DNA from 4 places in the Cupriavidus sp. genome. Region 3 is predicted to be linked to each of the others. Evidence: predicted binding sites of a transcription regulator. Region 3 holds the regulator's gene; each other region holds the start of a gene.
The links. The regulator FNR, encoded in region 3, switches genes on or off when oxygen is low (the NO sensors DNR and NnrR bind a similar motif). The targets are predictions, from matches to a motif close to TTGATNNNNATCAA.
Positions count from the first base shown of each region.

Region 1 (5,753 bases), on a different contig from region 3:
CCAAGATGTTCGGAATGACGGCCGCTATAACCGCCATGGCCGCCGCGCTGCATCCAGCCATCGGCGGGCAACGCCAGCGTGGCTTCTTCCAGCACCTCGACTACCTGCTGACGCCATGGCGCGAGTAGCAACGCGGGGTCGCATGCCACTTCAGCCGCTACCAGCCCGGCATCCACGCTGTGGCTGTCGAATAGCTCGCCCGTGTACATCCAGAGCCGGTCGATGGCATCCTGCATGCGGCGATGGCTTTCAGCGGTGCCGTCTCCGAGCCGCACCACCAGATCCGCGCTGCGCCGGGCGTGATAGGCCACTTCCTTGAGCGACTTGCTGGCGATGGCCGCGATGCGGGCGTCGCTGGAGCTCTGCAGCGCATCGAGCAGGTAGTAGTGCCACGTGTCGAACAGAAACTGGCGGGCCAACGTATCGGCGTAGCTACCGTTCGGTTGCTCCACCAGCAGCGGATTGCGGAACTGATGCGCATCGCGCAGATAAGCCAACTGGTCTTCGGTGCGACCATGGCCTTCCACCTCACCGGCATAGGACAGCCACATGCGCGCCTGGCCGATCAGGTCCAGCGCCACGTTGGTCAGCGCGATATCTTCTTCCAGAGCCGGACCCTTGCCACACCACTCCGAAAGACGTTGCCCCAGCACCAGCGCCGAGTCGCCCAGGCTGAGCAGGTAGTCGAATGTTGCCTGATTGCTGACTGCCATGGCGTGCCTCAGATATGCTTGACCGCTTCCGGCATCGGGAAGAACGTCGGGTGGCGATAGACCTTGCTGTTGGCCGGTTCGAACAGCGGCCCCTTGTCGGTGGGGCTGCTGGACGCGATGTGCTGCGCCGGCAAGGCCCAGATGCTCACGCCCTCGTTGCGGCGGGTGTACACGTCGCGGGCGTTGTTGATGGCCATCGCGGCGTCGGCCGCATGCAGGCTGCCAACATGCTTGTGCGCCAGCCCGTGCTGGCTACGGATAAAGATTTCCCAAAGGGGCCATTCCTTCATGGTGCCTCCTGCCTTGCTGAATCGTGTGGGGAGTAAGGTGAAACGGTGGGGTGGCGCAGGTCACGCCACCTGGCGTTCCGACGCGTGCCGCGTGGACTGCTTGTCGGCGTGGGCCACCAATGCGTCGCGGAACCAGGCGCCGTCTTGCCATGCCTGGACACGGGTGCCCAGGCGTTCGCGGTTGCAGGGACCGTTGCCCTGGATCACGTTGTAGAACTCGTCCCAGTCGATGGCGCCAAAGTCGTAGTGACCGCTTTCGGCATTCCACCTGAGGTCGGCATCGGGGATGGTGAGGCCCAGGAACTCGGCTTGTGGCACGGTCTGGTCCACCATCTTCTGGCGCAGCGCATCGTTGGAAAACAGCTTGATGCGCCATTGCGCCGATTGCGCGCTGTGCAGCGAATCCGCATCAGGCGGGCCAAACATCATCAGTGCGGGCCACCACCAGCGGTTGAGTGCGTCCTGGGCCATCTGTTTCTGCTCGGTCGTGCCATTGCAAAGCTTGAGCAGGATGTCGTAGCCCTGGCGCTGGTGAAACGACTCTTCCTTGCAGACGCGCACCATCGCCCGCGCATACGGACCATAGGAACAGCGACACAGCGGCACCTGGTTGATGATGGCCGAGCCATCCACGAGCCAGCCAATGGCGCCGATGTCGGCCCAGTTCAGGGTCGGATAATTGAAGATGCTCGAATACTTGGCCTTGCCACTGTGCAGGTCCGCCAGCATCTGGTCGCGCGACACGCCAAGCGTTTCCGCCGCGCTGTATAGATACAGGCCATGGCCCGCTTCGTCCTGGATCTTGGCCAGCAGCACCGCCTTGCGTTCCAGCGTGGGTGCGCGTGTGACCCAGTTGCCTTCCGGCAGTTGGCCAACGATTTCCGAGTGGGCGTGTTGCGAGATCTGGCGGATCAGCGTGCGGCGATAGGCCTCTGGCATCCAGTCCTTCGATTCGATACGAATGCCGTCATCGACGCGTTGCTGGAAGGCGCGTTCCTCTGCACTCATGTTCTCGGAGGACCGGACCTGCGTAACACCGGTGTCGACCAATTGCGCGTACATGCATGTCTCCGTTGACTGGGGCAGTCCTTTAGTGGATCTGCTGAAGCTGACATTGAGCCAAATCATAGTGATACGATTTGACTCATTCAATCGGTTCGTGTGTATCACTTCAGGAGGGCGTACATGGGTGACGGTGTGAAGCCAGAGCCGGTATCGGCACCGGTGGCCAGGCTTGCCAAGGGGCTCAAGCTGGGCGCCGGTTCGCTACTGGTGACGATGTATGGCGATGTGATCGCCCCGCGGCCGCAGGCACCGTGGCTGGGCAGCCTGATCGACCTTTCGGCGCCGTTCGGGCTGAGCAACCGGCTGGTGCGCACCGCGATCTTCCGACTTGCCGCCGATGACTGGCTCGAGGCAACGAAGATCGGACGCAAGAGCTTTTATGGCTTGTCTGAGGCCGGCTTGCTGCGTGTGCAGCATGCCGGCAAGCGCATTTATGCCGGTGTATCGCCGGCGTGGGACGGCAAGTGGACCCTGGTCATGCTGCGCAATGACACCAAGGCGTCGATGCGGCAGCATTTGCGCAGGGAGTTGCTGTGGGAGGGCTTTGGGCCGGTCGCGCCGGGAGTGTTCGCGCATCCCAATGCCGATCCAGCCTCGCTGGCGGAAATCATCGTGGCTGCCGGTGCAAGCGAGCATGCGGCCGTGATGCAGGCCGAATCGGTCACGGCATTCTCGCGGCGGCCTCTGGAGCTATTGATTCACCAGACCTACCGGCTAAAGGAAGTCGCGCAGGCATGGCAGGCCTACGTCAAGCGCTTTGCTCCGTGGGTCGATGACGCGGCATCGCTATCGCCCGCCGATGCGTTCTTCGTCCGAATCTTGCTGATCCACGAGTACCGTCGGGTGCTGCTGCGCGATCCCGGCTTGCCAGATGAACTGCTTCCCGCCGATTGGCCGGGGCGCGAGGCGCGCGCCAGCACGGCAATGCTCTACGCCGCGCTGCTGCCCGCGAGCGAAGCGCACTTGCGCGAGTACATGGAAACCGAGGCTGGCGAGTTTCGCTCGCCAGGGCGACTGTTGGAAAACCGTTTCAGTTCTCGATTGCGGGGGTGAGCGCGGCGGGTTGCAACCTGGGGAGCCTCGCAGGCTCCCACTAGATTGTTCAGAGAAGTCCCAGCGCGCGCAGCTTGGCATCCGTGGCCGAGTACGGACGTTCGCAAATGATCTTGTCCGAGTCCTTGGCGAACTCGAACGTTGCGGCCATGCGAACGCGGAACTTGCGGCCGGTCGGCGGGAAGATCTTGCCATTCGCCTTCAGGTTGCCCAGGTGCGTGCCCGAGAGCCAGAACTCGACCAGCACGGTATCGTCCGCGGCGGCAATGGCGATGATTTCATTGGCCAGGTCCGGGAAGCTCTCGCGGGACGCGTCGAAGTAGCCGCGTACCTCTTCCTCGCCGTCGAACACCGCGCCGGTGGCATGCATTTCGTAACGCGGGTGCTGGAAGGTATCGATCACGGCATCCCATTCATGGGTGCATTCCAGGGCCATGTGGTCGCGCACGGTTTTCACACGTGCGGCGTTCAGTGCTTCAGACATTGTGGTTCTCCATCGTCGAGATTTGTGGGAGTAGTGCTCGGCAGCGCCTGTCGCGCGCCGCCGAATCCGGGGATTTCTTGCAGGGTATTCAGCGCAGCAGGCGCCAGCCGCCATCAACCGTGAACTCGCCGCCAGTGATGTAGCCGGCCTCGTCCGAGGCCAGGAAGGCGATCAGATGCGCCACGTCTTGCGGCTGGCCTTCGTCGCCTAGCGGAATGCGCCGGCCTGCTGGGCGCGGATCGGTGCCGCCGGCGGCCAGTCGTTGCCGGTACTGGTCGAAGATCGTTTCCAGCATCGGCGTGGCCGTCTTGCCGGGGTGGACGGAATTGCAGCGGATCTTCGCGCCGTTTTCACTACCTGCCAGCGCCACGGTCTTGGTGAGCTGGGTCACCGCGCCCTTGCTGGCGCCATAGGCCACGCTTTGGGTGGTGGGGTAGTACGCCCCGACCGAGGCAAGGTTGATGATGGCGCCGGTGCCGTGCTTCTGCATGGCTGCCAGCGCTTCCTTGCAGCCGAGGAACGTGCCGTCCAGATTCACCGACAGCACCCGGCGGAATTCGGCGAGCGTGGTGTTGGCAATCGTCCCATTGACCACGTCGCCAACGATGCCAGCCGCATTCACCAGCACGTCCAGGCGTCCCTGCCGGTCAAGGATGGTCTGCACGGCATGGGTCCAGTCGTGCTCACTGGTGACGTTCAGCGTCAGGAACGTGCCGCCGATCTCGGCCGCGATCTGCTCGCCGTTGCCGCCGGCCAGGTCGCCGATAAAGACCGTCGCACCACGCTGGGCGAGCAGGCGCGCCGTTGCCGCGCCGATTCCGCTTGCGCCGCCGGTCACCAACACCACTTTTTCCAGAAACTGGGTCATTCGATTGTCTCCAATATGCATTTTTAGTCGCTACTCGCCACGATTCGCGGGTTTATGAAGAAACGTTTCCACTCGTGAAGAGCATTGTTGTACTGCGGGCTTCGCAGGGACAATAATGGTTAACACCACCATGTGTTAGCGCATGTCGCTGCTATAGTGTGAAAACGTTTCTGCAAACAAGGCAGAGTGCTTTTGACTACAAGGAGGCAGCAATGAGTTTTCTGTTTGGGGGTGTGCGACAGCTTGGCTATGTCGTGACGGACATCGAGCGGGCCATGGACCACTGGTCGAAGAAGCTGGGAGTAGGGCCGTGGTTCTATAAGGAGGACGTCGGCACGACCGAATTCCGTTACTACGGCAAGGTGGCGACGCCGCCCAAGCTATCCATTGCGCTGGCAAACTCTGGCGACCTGCAGATCGAACTGATCCAGCAGCGCGACGACGCGCCTTCGCTGTATCTGGATTCGCTGAAGCGCAGCGGGGAGGGCGCCCAGCACATCGCCTACTGGACCGAGGGCCGTTTCGACGAGATCGTTGCCCACTTGCTGGAAGCTGGCTATGTCGAAGGTCATGGCGGGCGCATGGGGTCGCGCGGCCGGTTCGCGTACTTCGTCAACCCGGAACTGCCGAGTGGCATGTTCGAGATCTCGGAAATGGCCGGCGGAAAGGCGGAGTATTTTGCCGAAGTGCGGCGGGCTGGCCTGGCATGGGATGGCAAGGGCGAGCACATCCGCCATATCGGCGCGCCCAAGTAGGCCGGGGCACGCAACGCCTGGTAGCGGATAGGCTTCTCCTGCTGCGCTAGAATGCGCGACGCCCCATCGAACAGCGCTGGGGCGTCAAGAACAGGCTGGCTTGGCCATCACCGTGGCTGTGCCGGAAAAGGGGGAAAGTCGATGTTGCGCATGGAGTTGCATGGAGGGTGCCAGACATGACGTCGCGCATCACCATTCGAGAGGTCGCCAAGGAGGCGGGCGTTTCCATTGGCACGGCATCGCGTGCGTTGAATCGGGCAGGGCGCGTCAGCGAGGCCGCCATCGCGGCCGTCACCAAGGCGGCCCGCCGTCTGGGGTATGAACCGGATGCGATCGCGCAGAGCATGCGCACGCGCTCGTCCGGTGCCGTAGGGTTGCTGGTTTCCGATCTGGCCAATCCGCTCTACGCGCAGATCATTACGGCGGTGGAGGAGGCGCTGCAAGCCGCCGGCTACGCGCTGCTTATCGCGAGCACGCATAACGATGGCAAGCGGGAAAAGAATCTGGTCGATCTCTTTCGCCGCC
Region 1 is NZ_DBHKYV010000026.1:4,711-10,463, reverse strand. Features, by position in the region: gene paaC (1,2-phenylacetyl-CoA epoxidase subunit PaaC) at 1-713, opposite strand, end outside; gene paaB (1,2-phenylacetyl-CoA epoxidase subunit PaaB) at 722-1,003, opposite strand; gene paaA (1,2-phenylacetyl-CoA epoxidase subunit PaaA) at 1,064-2,065, opposite strand; gene paaX (phenylacetic acid degradation operon negative regulatory protein PaaX) at 2,189-3,121, shown strand; gene ACO550_RS25645 (nuclear transport factor 2 family protein) at 3,171-3,605, opposite strand; gene ACO550_RS25640 (SDR family NAD(P)-dependent oxidoreductase) at 3,694-4,473, opposite strand; gene ACO550_RS25635 (VOC family protein) at 4,686-5,228, shown strand; gene ACO550_RS25630 (substrate-binding domain-containing protein) at 5,405-5,753, shown strand, end outside.
Region 1: paaX (phenylacetic acid degradation operon negative regulatory protein PaaX) is a predicted target of FNR. The motif match lies at 2,118-2,131, and genes of this name have one in related genera.

Region 2 (5,753 bases), on a different contig from region 3:
GTTTGTTTAAGCTCTCGCTCTTCCTGCTCGCGTTCCCTTTCGCAAACGGTCTGGCGGCGGAGTTCGGCAGCAAGAACGGCCCGGAGCCAGACAACATCGAGGAGATTGTCGAAGTCCTACGCCGGGATCCTTATGATTTAGAACTCCTGATCAGCTTCGGTACGTCCAAGGGTGGATCGGCCGGACATATCGCGCTGGCGGTACGCGATGATGGCGCGCACCACGATATGGTGTACTCGGCGAACTTCTACGCCGACAGGTCACCCGAGCATGCGCGGGCCTTCTACACCCAGCAACTGGTCGTTGGCCTTCCTAAAACGGAATACCTGTTCAAGACGACCTCATCGCTGGATACCCTCGCCGTCTTCGGCCTAGACTACGGCGAAATCTATAAGCGCTCGGTCATTGGCGTACGGGTCTTCGGCGTGCCAGCCGCCGAAAAGCAATCGTTGATTTCCTATTTCTCCGGAATCAACGACGACTATCATCGGCGAGCCACCACGACAGAATATCACCACGGCGAGGTCAAATACGATTATCTACGGCTAAACTGTGCCAAGGTTATCGGCGCCGCTTTCAAATTCGGCGCCAACTATGAGAACCTCGACGTCAACAATCCGCAGTTGTTGCGTGGACGGCGTGTCGTTGCGGCTGCGACGGCAAATATTCCCACCGAAATGGCCCTGAAACTGATGGAACAATGGAACCAGCGGCAATATGGCATGGACGTGGTGCTCTACAAGAAATACGAAGGCTCCTTGTACGTTGAACCCCGAGAAGAGCCGAAAGTCGCCTTCAAAAATCTGCCCAATCGCTTCCCGTCAGTGCTGTCGCTCGATTTTCGGAGAGAACAAGGCGAGTACCGCGATTTCGACAACCTCTTTGCCATGTATTTGTTCTATAACCTCGGCCGCTAGAGCGTACGCATCGACGATCGCACAAAGCGGCTCCAGATCGAAAAGGACAAGGAGCCCATGACATATCAGGACGCAGTCGCGGTTGCGACGGAAGCGGCAAAGTCGGACAGTGAGAACTTCCGCCGTCACGCCCTATTCCGTCCCTTGGGCACCCGAATAGGCGAGCAGGCGAGCAACACGCACCTCTATCACTACCCGGCTAGCTCGCCCAGTGCCGCATCGCCATAGCGCCCGGCCAAGCCATCCGCTATGGAGAACCGCTTGCGCACGCTCAAATCACTGATATCCTGGTTGCCGCTTTGTGCCTGGGCGTTGGCGCAGGATTTGCCCGCTATGGAGCTGCGCATCCACCATCAACCCGAACTTAACGTGCGGATGGTGATTGCCGAGGGCCGCATCGAGCCGGGCGATGCCGAGCGCTTCCGTGCCGTCGCCAGACTCGCCGACCGCGATGGCGAAGGGCTTGTCATGCTACTTCTTACCAGCCCGGGCGGGAACGTCGAAGCTGCCTTCCGCTTCGTCGATGTCATGGACGACGTGCGGGTCTATACCGTCGTCCCCAACAATGCCAGCTGTGCGTCGGCTTGCGCGTCCATCCTCTTCGCTTCAGGGGTCCGACGCAGCATTCTTGGGTCCGGTCGCCTTGGCTTCCACAGCTGCTATCGACGCAAAGGAACGGCTTACCTCGATGACTCGCTTTGCAACGAGATCATCGCGGCGAACGCCATGCAGCGCGGAATTAGCCATGCAGCAATCAACCGCTTTACCTCGGATTTTGGCGCACGCGACATGGCATGGGTGGGACGGAGCACGGCATGCCGATTCTTGGAAGGACTCTGCAACCCAGGTCACCTCGAACGGAAACCCGAGGCCATGAGGGCGGTAGCGCGTAGCCTCGATTGCAGCAAGCTCGTTTCGACTGCCTCCCGACTCGTTTGCGGCGACACCGAACTATCGCGCGCCGACGACGAACTGGCGGCGGCTCTCGCCCTAGCCATGAGATCCGGGAACAAGGTAACCATACGGAACGCGCAGCGAGTATGGCTGCGCGAGCAACGCAATGTGTGCACCGACAAGAACTGCCTCCTACGCGCCTATCTTGCCCGGATCGCGGAGGTGCGAAGCAGGCCGGCGGGATCTGACGCGAAATGATGCACCCACGGATTCGCCGGGAAGGCCAGGTTGGACCGAAGTCCATTGCTTATGCAGGCGCAAAAACTACGATCTCCGGAGCGTCGGTCTCGTACGTTGCTGCCTATCGTTGCTGATCCGAAGTCCGGCGACCCGCATTGCGCCATTCATCGCCCACGCCCCCTATGCCGACGGGAAACTAGCCGCCATCTACGCAGCACCCAAAACCGCGGCAGACGGCCGGAGTACGCGACGTTTGGGGTGGAACGCCCGGACACTCCGGACGCGTGCCACCTCAATGAACGACCACTGAGTTTCGGCAATGGCAAACTCGTAGCTTCCATTGACTGCACACGCAGCCCTTTTTACTGGCTACGATGCCACGCTAGATAGCAAGGACTGCCGCGGACGAGCTTTGTCGCAATGCCCTTATCCATGGCGTTCAAACCCGCGCAATGTTGAAATCGTGCTACGACATGGAGCCCCTATGGAACTCACCAGAATTGTTGTGTGCGAGTGTGGCGCGCCAGCGAGAGTCCGCGAGATTCCATACGACTTGGGTGGGACGACTCTGCGCGATTGGGCGCCCTGCCCTTGGTGCTACCGGAAGCTATACGAAATGCGGGACGAGGGAATCGTCCTGGTCGAGTTCGTCACTGAAGATGAATGGAACTGAACAGGAACGGCTTGGCCATCTGCAGCTTCAGAGCACTACTCGGCATTGATAGGTTGCCCAATCTCCTCCCCCCTACGTCTTGCGTTTGTCCTGAACTGTGGCCCTTCGCTCCACCAGCATTGCCTGGTTTCGGCCGTTCCCGTCCCCTTAACTGACTCTCCCTCTCGAGCAGCTTCAGGGCTTCTTTCAAGGGCAGAACGCCCATACAACCTATTGGCGGAGGTCGAGCGCTGGCGATCAGGCGCGCCGCCGCCGGGGTGCACGACGCACCGGGCGGTGTGCTTCCGCATGGCCCGTCGATTACGCTCTTGCTGGATTCTCAAGCGACCAGCGCTAGTACTTGATGTCCCGCTTTTGCTGGCGACCTTGCTGCTTTGTATCGCGCTTGTCTTGCCGGCACAGGGCGTTGCTCTTCTGGTTTGCAGCTCGGCAGTCGACCTTTTCCGCTCGCGCCTCCTGTTTGGCAGCTTGATTTGCGTTCCTGCCCTGTTGGCGCTGTTGTGACTGGGTTGTGGCCAAGGCAGCGACGGATAGCGCCAGTAGTCCAACCGAGGCCAGCATTGCGCTCGTGTGCCTCCAAAGTCCGTTTCTTGATTCGACCATTTTGACGCTCCTTCGCGCCTGCCTGAAACGCTGGTCAGGGCGGCCCAGCCGAGAATGGCCTCGATGCGTCCGCGCTGCCTTCTCGCATTCAGTTCAGGTCGTTGTCCACATAGTACTTGGTCCCCTTAGCTGTGAATTCAACTGCGAGACCTTTGTCGGTGAGCTGATAAAGCCAGACGCCGGGCGCCACGGCTATGGCACCCTGATATGCGCCACCAGTGTCGCCGGCCTTCGCCGCGGCGGTCGCTTGCCCGCCGAACTGCCACCCGGAAGTGATGAATTTATTTAGGGCGCTCTCGTTCTCAAACACCCAAACCTGCTGGAATTTCTTGACACCCATTCCGAGGCCAGCCTGAAGCTCGGCCATTTTCATGTAGGTTGTAGCCTTCGTCTTGTTGTTGACGGCGATGCCTTCGCCGGTCCCGCTGCCAGCAAGGAGGATCTTCATGCCAAAGTTGCTGAACGCGGCATAGCCTGCCGCCGATTCCACAGCCTTGCGTGCCGACGGTTGGGCTTGATAGAGAGCGCTCAGTGCTTTTTTTCCGGCTTTGCGCACCTCGGCTTGTTTGTCTTCCTTGCTTGCGGCGAATGCTAGCGCCGGCAAGACAAGTGACGAAGCCAATGCAACGATGACCAGGCGACGAGTCATGATTGGCACCTTATAGACGATGATCAATGCGAATGTACCGAACGAGGTGCAGTTCCTGCGTGCGCAAGGGCATAGCACTAGTCGGAAGCCGGCCCCTACGGGCAAGTCCGAGAGAGCCACGGCTGCATACGCCGCTAGGCACATCGCAGACATTGCCATGAATAAATGGTGTCACGCGCGGACATTGCGTCAATTGGACCTTGGTCCTACGGCATGAAGGGAGAAAGCGGCCCGGCCAGTCAGCATGACGAGCGACGCCGCGAGTTATCCGAGGGAGTGCTGCATCCAAGCGCTAGCCAGGTTTCAAAAGGCTGCCGTCATATGGGCTGCGTCGCAGTCACGCTTGGCGCTGGCTGAGTGACTGGGAGACGGTCTTGATGTCCGCATTCTGTACGGTCGACCGCAAAAAAATGAAGAACCAAGATCTCCGCTTTCGTGTGTTCCAAGAATGGAATGCACGGAAGTGCGTTGACGGAACCGGACACGCACGCCAATAGTCGAGACGATGTTCTTGTACCGCCTCGACTTCGCGGATGCGTCGAACGACGCTGATGTGTCGGTATTGCCTGGCGCCTGCCAAGATATGACCTGATGACTTCGCAACGATCATGCGCTAAGGTCGCACCCCGCTGAACAAGCGAGCTCCTGAGAGATAAAGTCCGAGCTTCCCAGGTTCGTGGCGGCTCCCAATGAGCAGGACCCCAAAGGTTGAACTAGTGTTCAACTCTTGGGGGACAGTTCAAAGATACCTGGCTAGTATCAATAGCGCGCACATTCAATGCGTGGCGGCAAAAGTCGTCGCCGATGACCACGGCGCCAATTTGGCAGCGACTGTCGCAGTGGCCATCGGTATGAGCGATCCACCCACTCCGATCGAATACTGCGAAACGCTGTTGCTGCCGCTGTTCACCACATAGACATAACGACCGGTCGGATCGATCGACACCGAAATGGGCGAACTACCAGCGGCAACGGTTGGTGTAGCCATTGCCGTGAGCGAACCATCCGACCCGACGGTGTACTGCGAAACGTTGTCACCGGTGCTGTTGGCCACGTAGACATACTTGCCAGTCGAGTCGATCAACACCGAAATTGGCGCAGATCCAGAAGCGACGGTGGGTGTAGTCATCGGCGTGAGGGAGCCGTCGGACCCGATCGTGTACTGCGAAACACTTCCGCTGCCGTTGTTTGCTACATAGGCATACTTGCCGGTCGGATCGACCTTCACTGACTCTGGATTAACGCCCGTGGCGACGACCGGTGTAATCATCGGCGTGAGCGAGCCATCGGCTCCAATGGTGTACTGCGAAACAGTGCCACCACCGTTGTTGGTCACATAGGCATACTTACCCGTCTGATCGATCGTCATCGAAAAGGGAGACGATCCCGTAACGACTGTCGGCACAGCCATCGGCGTGAGCGAGCCATTTACCCCGATTGTGTACTGCGAAACGTTATTGCCGCTCGAGTTCACCACATAGACATACTTGCCGGTTGGATCCACCGCCCCCGCCGCGGGCCAAAGTCCTGCGCCTACAAGCGCCGTGGCCATCGGCGTGAGCGAACCATTCACCCCGATCGTGTACTGCGAAACACTATTACCCGTGCTGTTCGCCACATAGGCATACTTTCCCGTCGGATCAACCATGACTGCCTGCGACCCGAAAGATCCCGTGCTAACGCTCGCCGTAGCCATCGACGCGAGAGCACCATTCGGTCCGATCGTGTATTGCGAAACTTCGTTGCTGTTCCGGTTCACCACATAGGCATAAGCGTA
Region 2 is NZ_DBHKYV010000002.1:544,007-549,759, reverse strand. Features, by position in the region: gene ACO550_RS06060 (hypothetical protein) at 1-917, shown strand, start outside; gene ACO550_RS06055 (hypothetical protein) at 1,179-2,069, shown strand; gene ACO550_RS06050 (lipid-binding SYLF domain-containing protein) at 3,416-3,976, opposite strand; gene ACO550_RS06045 (lactonase family protein) at 4,752-5,753, opposite strand, start outside.
Region 2: ACO550_RS06050 (lipid-binding SYLF domain-containing protein) is a predicted target of FNR. The motif match lies at 3,990-4,003, and genes of this name have one in related genera.

Region 3 (5,753 bases):
CAGGCCGCCGAGAAGATGCAGCACGAGGTCTATGCCAAGTACCTGAAGATGGACGTCAAGCAGGTGGCGGCAGACCCCGATGCGCGCGAGATTGGTCAGCGCCTGTTCCTGAACTACTGCGCGCAATGCCATGGTTCCGATGCACGCGGCAGCCGCGGCTTCCCGAACCTGACGGACAACGACTGGCTCTACGGCGGCGACCCCGAGACGATCCAGCAGACCATCGCCAAGGGCCGCAACGGCATGATGCCGCCGTTCGCAGGCACCATCGACGGCAAGCTGGCCGGGGACACGGCGCAGTACGTGCGCTCGCTGTCGGGACTGACCTACGACCCGATCCGTGCGTCGCGCGGCGAGGGTACGTTCAAGTCGACCTGTGCCGCATGCCATGGTGCGAACGGCAAGGGGAACCAGGCGCTCGGTGCTCCCAATCTGTCCGACAAGGTGTGGCTGTATGGCAGCTCCGAAGGATCGATCACCGATGCAATCCTGAAGGGTCATAACGGCCATATGCCGGCACATGAGGAAATCCTGACGCCGGAACGCATCCGCATGCTGACGGCTTATATCTGGGGCCTGTCGAACACGGCGCCTGCAGGGCAATGACAAACCGCTCCGACGCTGGGCGGCGTACCGCCCGCGCCGGAGCATGAGGGCTAAACAATGAACGCGCCCCTGGAATCTCCCCCCGCAACGCGGGACCGGACCGAGGCCCCCGGCTGGCGGCCAGCGCCGCCCGCAGGCAGCGCCGCGGAGGCTAGCGAAGAGGCGTTGTACGAGGTACGACGCAAGATTTATCCGCGCTCGGTGACCGGCGCCTTTTCAAGCTGGCGTGTCTGGCTGGTGATCCTGACCCAGCTCGTCTACTACGGCACGCCGTGGCTGCAATGGAACGACCGCCAGGCAGTGCTGTTCGATCTCGGTGCACGCAAGTTCTATATCTTCGGACTGGTGTTGTGGCCGCAGGACGTGATCTACCTGGCAGTGCTGCTGGTGATCTCGGCGCTGTCACTGTTCCTGTTCACGGCTATTGCGGGGCGGCTGTTCTGCGGCTATGCCTGTCCGCAGACGGTCTACACCGAGATATTCATGTGGATCGAGCGGCGTGTCGAAGGTGACCGCATCGCCCGTATCCGCCTGGACGGCGACCCGTGGAGCCTGCGCAAGCTCCGGCTCAAGGCGACCAAGCACACGCTGTGGGTGGCCATCGCGTTGTGGACGGGGTTCACCTTCATTGGCTACTTCGCGCCGATCCGTGAGCTGGGCAGCGAGATCCTGCAATTCTCGCTGGGCCCGTGGCAAACCTTCTGGATGCTGTTCTACGCGTTTGCGACGTGGGGCAATGCGGGCTTCATGCGCGAGCAGGTCTGCAAGTACATGTGTCCGTACGCGCGTTTCCAGAGCGTGATGGTCGATCGCGATACCTTTGTCGTGACCTATGACGTGGGGCGTGGCGAACCGCGTGGCAGCCGTTCGCGCAAGGCAGACCATCATGCGGCAGGCCTGGGCGATTGCGTGAACTGCAGCATCTGCGTGCAGGTGTGTCCGACCGGGATCGATATCCGCGATGGCCTGCAGTACGAGTGTATTGGTTGCGGGGCATGTATCGACGCCTGCAATCAGGTCATGGACAAGATGGAGTATCCGCGCGGGCTGATCCGGTACACATCGGAAAATGCGATGCGCAAGAGCCTGTCCGTGACCGATGCACGCAAACGGCTGATGCGCCCGCGCACAATCGTCTACACCATGATCTGGTTATTGCTGGCCGTAGGATTTGTCGCATCGCTGGCCATGCGCACCCCGCTCAAGGTCGACATCATCCGCGATCGCGGCGCACTTGGCCGCGAGGTGGAAGGGCGCTGGATCGAGAACGTGTACCGACTCCAGTTGATCAACACAACGGAAGCGCCGATGAAGGTGCGCGTGCAGGCCGGCAGTGATGAGTTGAAGGGGATGGTCGTCGAATACGATCACACCGCGGAAGCGTTGTCGCCCACATCGAACCGCTTGTTGCCAATCCGGATCCGCGTGCCGATCGACGATGCCAGGCAGGGGACGTACAAGATCAGCGTGACGGTGACCGCCGAAGCGGAACCCGCGCGTGCGGTGCAGATCCGGCAAAGCACGAGTTTTATCGTACCCCGCAATCTGTGATGCTTTATCTGTGAAGCTGGACGATACCAAGAGGAGAGCGCAATGACCCCACATCCCGCCAAGCCCTGGTACAAGGAGCCATGGCCGTGGATCCTGATGAGCGGACCGCTGCTGGCCATGATTGGTTGCGGCATCACGATCTGGCTGGCAAGCACGCATGCCGATATGCCGGTCGGGGATGCCACCCGTCATGGCCTGGTCGTGGAGAAGGTCGATGTTGACCATGCCCGGACACCAGCGAGGCAACCATGAGATTGCGCTGGCTGATGTGGGTGTTATGGCCGGCATTCCTGATGGGAGGCGCGGCAACGGCCGTGGTGTTCTCGGTGGTGGATCCTGGTGATCTCAGTTTTTTCGGGCATCCGGTCGAGGCATCGCGGCAGGCGGTCTATACGGTGGGATTCCTGGTGGCGTGGCTGTTCTGCGCGTTGTCCAGCGGGCTGACGCTGTACACGATGCCGGTGAAGCTCAGCGATACCGATGAACTCGAATAGGTCCGGTATGCATGAAGTGCCTGGGAACCCTGGAAAACGGAAAGGCCGCACCGGATGCGCTCCGGTGCGGCCTTTTGCATGTTGCTCGCGAAGGCGCCGTTCAGCAGGATCGGCTGTAGACCTGCTTGATACCCTCCATATCGACCAGCTTCACATGGCGCTGACGAATCTGGATCAGCCCCGCTTCCGCAAAGCGCGAGAACAGTCGGCTGACGGTTTCGAGCTTCAGGCCCAGGTAGCTGCCGATTTCCTCGCGGCTCATGCGCAGTACGAACTCTGTCGAGGAGTATCCGCGCGCCGACAGTCGTTCAGACATGTTGATCAGGAACGCCGCGAGACGCTCCTCGGCACGCATCGAGCCGAGCGTGATCAGCATCACCTGGTCCTGGGAGATTTCCTTGCTCATCAGGCGCAGGAACTGGCCTTGCAGCGACGGAAGCTGGCCCGACAATACCTGCAGGTCATCGAACCGCACGACGCAGACTTCGGTGTCTTCGAGTGCCGTGGCATCCGATGCGTGCTGCATCTCGCTGAGCCCGTCGAGACCGATCACTTCGCCGGGCAGGTGAAAGCCCGTGATCTGCGTGCGCCCGTCTTCCATCGTGACGTGCGTCTTCAGTGTGCCGAAGCGAATCGCATAGACCGCGGTGAGGGGCTCTCCCATGCGGTACAGCGTTTCACCCTTGTGAACACGAACGCGTTCCTGCACGAGCGTGTCCATTTTCACGAGGTCTTGCTGCGACATGCCCACGGGCAGGCAAAGCTGACCCATGGCACACGTGGAACAGCGGGGCGACATCTCGGTGACGGGAATGGAAGTCAACAATTGAAGTGCTCGTTTTGAATGCGCTTGAAGCGAGGGCGCGATGCAGGCATTTTACAGCGTCGAGTGACGCGGAAGCGAGGAACAGTTGCCATTTGGTGTACTTTTAAGCGTTTTTCTGGTGGCCCTGCTTGGCGGCGTGCATTGCGCCGCAATGTGCGGTGGCATTGCGATTGCCGCGGAGCAGAACGGCACGCGCCGGGTGGCCGCGATCGTGCATCGCTCGCCGCGTAGCTGGTGGGCCGAACTGTGCGTGATGCACGCCGGACGCCTGACCACCTACATGCTGCTTGGCGCATTGATGGGCGCGGTCGGCGCAACCGTGTGGAAGCAGGAGTATCTGCCACTGCAGCGCTGGCTCTATGCGGCCGGCAGTGTGATGCTGGTTCTTACCGGGCTGTGGTTGCTACGCGGGCGAACCAGTCTTGTCAGCTGGATCGAGCGGCTGGCATCGCGTGCCGCATCGCACGTCGTGCGCCTGGCGGGATCGGTGGCGGGATACGTGCCGGCAGCGGTGCGACGCGAGCAGCGCACCCCGCCGATGTTGCGCCGCTATGGCATGGGGCTGGCATGGGGTCTGGTACCCTGCGGCATGGTTTATGGGGCACTCGCCATGGCGCTGCTCGCTGGCAATGCGCCATCGGGTGCGCTCGTGATGGGTGCGTTCGGATTGGGCACGCTACCTAACCTGCTGGTGATCTCGGGGTTGTCTGGCTATCTGCGGCAGTTGTCACGCAAGCCGGTGATTCGGACCGCGTCGGCGCTGGTGGTGATCGGGTTTGGCGCGCTCGGCGTGGCGCGGGCGATCTGGCTTCCTGATACGCTCGCGCAACACGGTTTTTGCGTGGTGTTTTGAATCGACCACAGCGGCGGGTTGCGGGCGGGGGGCGGAATGCCATACAATCGCGAGAACCACGGTATCGCGCCGCGTCATGCTCGTGGCGTCGCCGGGGCGACATTCCTGATCTGGGGTGTCGGTCCAGGGTTTCGGGGCTGCTTAGGCATGCCGGAACCATTCCCACAGTCCATCCGGTTCAAAAGATCTGGTTAAAAGGCCGACGGCGGTGTGGAAGGTGGCGCCGGGTCAAGGCGATTGTTGTCTGGGTTGCCTGAGCCGATATCCGTATTTTCTTGCCGTCTTGGCCATTCGGTGGCCCTGGCGATTGTCCGCCCCGAAGGGAGAAGGCGCGACGCAAGAGGTCCGTCGACTGGCGAAGCCTGCCAGGCCCGGACGATCTCCTGCCGGACAGACCGGCAACTCGATGCAAGGAAAGATGTGCACGGCTGCGCTGCCAGAAGGCATGCGCGCTGGCTGCGCGATGAGATGGCGGAAAGCTTCGGCGCCGCTGTATCTGCAATCTCCAGTGCCCCGGGATGGATCCGGGGGCAGGTGCAAAGACAGGCTGCACGCAATCACATGAATACCCAAGAGGCGAAGATCGTCCTCGAGACCGCGTTGATCTGTGCGCAGGAGCCACTGCGCGTTGGCGATCTGCGGCGGTTGTTTGCCGACGACGTCGGTGCCGACACCATCCGGGTGTTGCTGGAAGAATTGCGCCAGGACTGGCAGCAGCGCGGGGTCGAACTCGTTGCCCTGGCCAGTGGCTGGCGGTTCCAGAGCCGCCCGGAGATGCGCGAATTCCTGGATCGCCTGAATCCGGAAAAGCCGCCAAAGTACTCGCGCGCGGTGATGGAGACATTGGCCATCATTGCGTATCGCCAGCCTGTCACACGGGGCGATATCGAGGAAATCCGCGGCGTGACGGTCAGCACGGACGTAGTCAAGAAACTCGAGGATCGTGGCTGGATCGAGGTCATCGGCCATCGCGATGTGCCCGGTCGCCCAGCGCTGTATGCAACGACCAAGGCGTTCCTGGACGACTTGGGGCTGCGTTCGCTGGACGAGTTGCCACCGCTGGAAGATGCGCAGGCACAGGCGCAGGCCGCGCTGCTCGATCAGCAGGCGATCGACTTCGAGGAAATCGCCACGGCCAACCCGCCGGTGGGTGACGAGGAAGCGTTTGCCGAAACCGGCGACGCGGCTGGCGCTACGGAGATATCCGCCGTAGTGCCGGAGACTCCGCCCGCCGAGGCGCCGGAGCATATGGATGCGGCCGGCACCGAACCTGATTCCGGGGGCGAAGCCGGGCAGGATGAACAAGAAACCAGCGTCGCGCATTTGCCCGTGAAGGATGATGGGCAGGACGACGATGCGCCGGTGGCTCACGCCAACGGTTTCCACGTGGGCACCGAGGCTCCCGAAGCGGCGGCCGACGAAG
Region 3 is NZ_DBHKYV010000030.1:64,267-70,019, forward strand. Features, by position in the region: gene ccoP (cytochrome-c oxidase, cbb3-type subunit III) at 1-606, shown strand, start outside; gene ccoG (cytochrome c oxidase accessory protein CcoG) at 664-2,157, shown strand; gene ACO550_RS28010 (hypothetical protein) at 2,200-2,409, shown strand; gene ACO550_RS28015 (hypothetical protein) at 2,406-2,651, shown strand; gene fnr (fumarate/nitrate reduction transcriptional regulator Fnr) at 2,752-3,477, opposite strand; gene ACO550_RS28025 (urease accessory protein UreH domain-containing protein) at 3,563-4,330, shown strand; gene scpB (SMC-Scp complex subunit ScpB) at 4,892-5,753, shown strand, end outside.

Region 4 (5,753 bases), on a different contig from region 3:
CGATCCAACGTAGCGCGGGATCGAATTCCAGACAATCGAAGGGCATTGTCTCGCCGTCGAGCCAGACGACGTTCCCCAAGTGCAGATCCCCATGACACTCGCGAACATGGCCATAAGATTGCCTAGCCCGAAATGTGGATGACAGTGACTCGCAGCGCGCCCGGAGTCGCTCCGTCACCCCGTGTAGTGTGCTGCCGTCTGCCAACAGTGCTTTGAGCGCGGCCACCGTACTGTCCAACGTCGCAAGGATGCGGGAGGTTGATCCGAACGCGGACGCGTCGTCCGCGCGCGGTGCCGTTTCATGCAGTGCGGCAACCCGCTTGGCGAGCAGATCGATATGCATCGGCAATAGACGATGCCCCACTAACATCTCTGCCAAAATCGCATTGGTCGGAAATCGTCGCATTCTGACGGCGTATTCGATCGGCGTACCCTGACCGCCTACACTGACTCCTCCGGTGTGGCTCAGTGCGATGGGAACGATATCGCGATACAACTGGGGCGAAAAGCACCGATTCAGTCGAAGTTCCTGTTTGCAATCTTGCAGACGCAAGGCAAGGGTAGAGAAATCAACGTAGTCGAACTTTACGGGTTTGCGTACCTTGTACGCGTAGTCGCCTGCGAGGAAAACGTGCGAGATGTGGGTCTCGACGATTTGAATCTCCAGTGCTGCGTGGGGATAGGCGTGCGGATCCGATAAAGCCGCTACCAATTCTGGGTCATCCATGGTTATGTTGGCTGTAAAGGGCATCATGGTGCGACCAATGCGAGGGTTTCGCGGCCCGAAGTAAGACGATCGATGCGACGAGCAAGCGGCGGACCGACGTCTACGTTCAGGTGGCTTCGATGTTTGTAAAACATAGCTCACCTGGTGGAATGTCAATTGACGGGCATCAATCCACATCATTGGGGCAGCATTGGCCGCGGATGCGAGCGGCCGGCGCGACCAGCGGGACGTTGGCGAAGATCGGGGCGGGTGGCATGGCCCTATTCGTAGTTCATCGATCTATTGCAAGCCAGGCTGAACAGACTTGTATACGCTTCTGGCATTGGTGGATAGTTGCTCCATCGGAGGCGCAGAGATATGGCCTGTGGCTAGGGGCAATGATGTGCGCCACGCGGTCACAGCACACCACGATGTTTCGGTGACGTTCAAGTACGAGGGGCCACGGGGCAGAAGGAGTTTGACAATGCATGCGTTAACTTCAAAGCAGATGACTGCGCTGATCGTCCAGCTTGACGAAGAAGATGGACGTATCCACGCGGTTGTGGGAAGCGGTGCTTCCTCGGTGATGCCGCTTGTAACGCCCGAGCCAGGCGACCAAACCGATGTCGCTGAACGAGAGATCGCTCAGCGCGAGGCCGATGCAATGCTGGAGCATTACCGCATGCAACTTGCCGATATCGGCGCGGCCCGCGCACGGATGGCCATTGGAGCCTATGGAAGATGCATCGATTGTCACGCGCCGATCAGTTTCGCGCGGCTATCGGCCTATCCGACAGCAAAGCGGTGCGCCGAGTGCCAGCGCACCCATGAGCGTCGCCGCGCCGTTCCTCTGTCTTGACCGGCGCGCTCGGCTTACTAATCGGAAAGCTCGGTCTTGCGCCGTGGGCGTGGCGACAGTTGTCATGCTGCCAAGCATTGGCTTTACCGCGAGCCACGTTCTGGACGCCGCCAATGCCAGCACAATTCTCGGTGCCGGACCCGACGATTCGGGCACGGCCACGAGTATCGCGGCGCCGCGCTTCCACGGCGGGGTCTTGCACTATCGACGCGAGGCGGCAATTTCCAGGCTTGATGCTGCGGGAGCCAACTATCAGCAGGTCCTATTGACCGCTTTCGCACAGGTTGTGGATGCGCAGCGAAGGGCTTGAACATGACGCGTTTGCCGTGGCTGCGCAGCACCGTTCGCGGCGCGGCGCACAAGCGTTGATAAACGAGCGTCTCTCCAACTATCGCGCTGGGACTTCTGTGTACCTTCGGGTGCTAACTGCGAATGCCGAATATCAGCAATCAACATTGAGCATTTGCGGGCCCGTAGCCAACGATTGCCGGACGCCGTTGCGTTGTTCTTGGCGCTAGGCGGGGTACGGAGCGAGACTGCCCGACTGCCATCGTCGTGCTAGCGCCGATGGGTCATGGTAAGGCAAGATGACGAGTGAGCTGGCGTCGTTACCGCCATGCGCGATGCCACGAAGGTGGACAAGCCACTGGCGATCGGCCGGAAGTTTATTCCTGCTCGCGGCGATGACACCTGCCCTCACGTTCCAGGCAGTATTTCCAGGTTCCTTCCATTTCATTGACACGAAATGAGATCGTCATGGTTCGGACCTTCTGGGCGATGACCAGCGTCGATTCGTGGACCTCATCTGCATACACGGCGGCCAGATAGTACCTGCCCGGACGCACCTTGAAATACAGCAATGGTCCTTCTGTGATCACACGAAGCAGCCGGACCTTGTTTTCATTGAGAATGATCACCTTGACGTCCGACAAGGATGCGCCTGTCGCCTTGTCTTGGAAGCGTAGTCGGACATTGAAGAGTGGTGCGAGTTCGCGCATGCGCGCAACATCATCGACGCCGACACCACCTGACACGTAGGGAATGGTCTCGGATTGTGCGGCGGGCGTCGTGTCGTCGCGCTTCACTGCCGGCTGGGCGTGGCTCGCCGCACTGATGGCGGCCAGCGAGAGCATCAGTAAGGCGTTCAGAAGGTTTTGATACGCCGCGGACATGGTGGCCTCTGCACGTTCTTCGCATTGGCACGGTTCCGGATCGCCACTGCGGTCACTTCCAGCTTATAAGAGCGAAACGGGTGTGGCTTGACGCAGCGCAAAGTTGGCCGCAATCGCGGACGCACGCGTCGCGCGGTCTCACAAGGGCTTGTGCATCTTGGCGAGTGGGCTCGTGCCGGGGTTGGTACGGGCTGATGACATGTCGGCCTTAAGCAGCGAGAGGTGCATCCGCCATGGTGACGATCGGCTGCCCCAAATCATGCCACGTCAGGCCGTTTCAGATCGAATGGCTCCGCGATGAAAGGAAGTGAAGTTACAAGCCGGGCCCGCGACGCCCACGTGATGATCATGCGGAAAACGTCGCAGGCCGATGGCGCACCCAGTCCGGACAAGCACCATTACATGGACTTGATTTCGATCTTCTTCTCCAACTTCTGAGCTTTGACAATCTTCGGAAAGGTGACCGTCAATATGCCGTTCTTGAACGCCGCATCAATTTTCTCGACGTCGACGCCATCTGGCATGCGGAATGCGCGCTCGAAGGAGCCGTAATGGCGCTCGTGGAGGAAGTAGTCCTTGTTTTTTTCTTCCTTCTCGACGCGTTTCTCGCCTTTGACAACGAGCCCGCCGTTTGACAGCTTCACTTCGATGCTCTTCTCATCCAGGCCTGGCAATTCCATCGTGATTTCATAGCCTTTGTCGGTTTCTGCGAAATCGACGGCAGGACCAGCCCCGAGCATCCATCCCATGTCGGGCATAGCGGACGAGAAGTCCTGCGTCATCCGTGGGAACGAGGAAATCTTGAAGTCGCGATCAAAGCTCTGGAACAGGCGATCAACTTCGCGACGCAGCCCTTCCAACGGGTGCCACGCGTGGGGCATCCAGGGCCGCATCATTTCCTGTTGTTCTTTCGTGACAGGCAATTTACTTTCGGTTTTGGCCATTTCATCGTCTCCTGAAAGAATGGGAAAGGCGATGTCATGCTAGGTGATTTGAACCGCCTTCCGTTGATGGAGATCAACGCCTAGCCCCTTGGAATTCGACGCAGGCACTCGTCGTGGGAGGCTGCGCGGTCACGGAGCGGATGCCCGCGGGTTGGGAGGTAATGGTACGAACGCCCCATGTTTTGACGTGCCGCAAGGGGCGAAGTTAGCAAGCATATACAGTGCGTTGTAGCAGGCTTGGTGCCTGGAGGGAGCGCTACGCTATGGACTACGCCACAATCCTCGTACATCTGGATGGCAGCCGACATCTGCATCAGCGCGTGCATCTGGCTACCCAATTGGCACTATCCCACGGAGCAAGGCTCATCGGTTTGTTTGCCACGGGCCGGCCCGATCCCAATGACATCCGGGGCTTTGTCGATGGCGATCGCTATCTCGCATCATTCAATACCTTGCGCGATCACGCGGGCAGGGCGGCCAGGGCGGCGTTTGAAGGTGCGACAGCCGGTGTAGGTATCCGGACGGAATGGCGCGAATCTGACTGGGGCAGCTTATCGTCCGTTCTTTTGGAGTCTAGGCTCGCCGATTTGACCGTACTGGGACAGACCGATCCCACCGAGCGGTTCGCGCCGAGCGACAACCAGTTGGTTGACGAGATTATCTTGCACTGCGGACGTCCTGTCCTAGTCGTGCCGCACACGGGTTCGTTCCCCGGAGTCGGGCAGCGGGTGGTAGTGGCATGGAACGGCAGCGGCGAGGCAGCACGTGCTATCCGGGACGCATTACCGATTCTGGCCCGCGCAACGTCTGTGGAGGTCGTGCAATGCGTGGCGCCTGACCGTTGGTCAAATCCGTGGAACTCGCCAGGCCGGTATGCCGTCGCGTGGCTGCAGGATCATGGCATTCACGCGACCCTTTCAGAGTCGATGCTGGACAACGATGTCGAGGCAGGCGAACTGCTGCTGGCACGGCTTGCGGATTCGGATGCGGATCTGCTCGTAATGGGGGCGTATGGTCACGCGAGAATGCGTGAGCTCGTGCTCGGGGGTGTTACTCGGACCCTGCTAAGCGAGATGACGACGCCGGTCCTATTGTCACACTAGCGCGCTACACGCGCGGTCGTCGCGGACGGCAGGCTGGCGGCGCATATATCGTGGATGTGCCGGCGCATTCAATCTCTTACCAGCAGTACGGGGCAGGGCGCGTGCGCCAATACGCGGGTTGCCACGGAGCCCAGGACATTGTCCAGAAATCCCCCGCGCCCGTGGGTACCCAAGAGGATGCATTCAGCCTGTATCGTCGTCGCGAGCGCCAAGACCTTCTCGGGCGCGAAGCCCACTAGCGTGTGCGGAACGGTTGGAACCTGCGCGGCGGCCAGAATATCCAGCACCGACTGCATCGCACGCCCGGACGAGTCCTGATGCCAGGCTTCGATGTCGGTGTGGCTGATGAATGCCTTTACTTCACCGGACAGATCGGGCATGCAGTGGGCTACATGTACTGTAAAGTCATCGCGCAGCAATTGGCGCCTGGCGATGACACGGGCGGCGGCATCCGAGAAACGCGAGCCATCTGTAGCGAGGAGAACATTGCGCATGGTAGGACCTCCGTTGCGAATTAAGGACATGGTCCATTCCAGACTACGTATGCCAAGACCAGCCCTGTTGATCTGCCTCAAGTCCATCGCATGCACGAGATGAAATACGAATGATTCGTAGCGCGAATCCCAAGATGCTGGTGGCAGACATAATCGTTGGCGCATCAGTGCTTGCCATCTATCTTGGAGAGGGAAAACCGTTCCGCGGTTGTTGCTAGCGCGAGATCTGGCATGGCGTGCGCGTCGGAAGGCGGAGGGGCTGTCATGCATCGGGGACACGATGAAGATGTCGGTTGCCAGGATGGTCAATAGCGTAGGAACCGTGTTTTCAGCCGTTACGCTTGCGGGCGGACTTGTCGCGCGGGCCTGGCTCGGGGATACCGTCGCCGACGGCATCTGGCTGCTGGGGACGTTACCCAACGTCGTCGTACTCGCCGTCACGAGCGTCAGGGCTATCCTCCGCAAGGAAACCGGC
Region 4 is NZ_DBHKYV010000023.1:27,281-33,033, reverse strand. Features, by position in the region: gene ACO550_RS24115 (bifunctional aminoglycoside phosphotransferase/ATP-binding protein) at 1-727, opposite strand, end outside; gene ACO550_RS24110 (TraR/DksA C4-type zinc finger protein) at 1,191-1,565, shown strand; gene ACO550_RS24105 (hypothetical protein) at 1,630-1,875, shown strand; gene ACO550_RS24100 (hypothetical protein) at 2,231-2,737, opposite strand; gene ACO550_RS24095 (Hsp20 family protein) at 3,136-3,681, opposite strand; gene ACO550_RS24090 (universal stress protein) at 3,945-4,784, shown strand; gene ACO550_RS24085 (universal stress protein) at 4,853-5,278, opposite strand; gene ACO550_RS24080 (heavy metal translocating P-type ATPase) at 5,559-5,753, shown strand, end outside.
Region 4: ACO550_RS24090 (universal stress protein) is a predicted target of FNR. The motif match lies at 3,745-3,758, and genes of this name have one in related genera.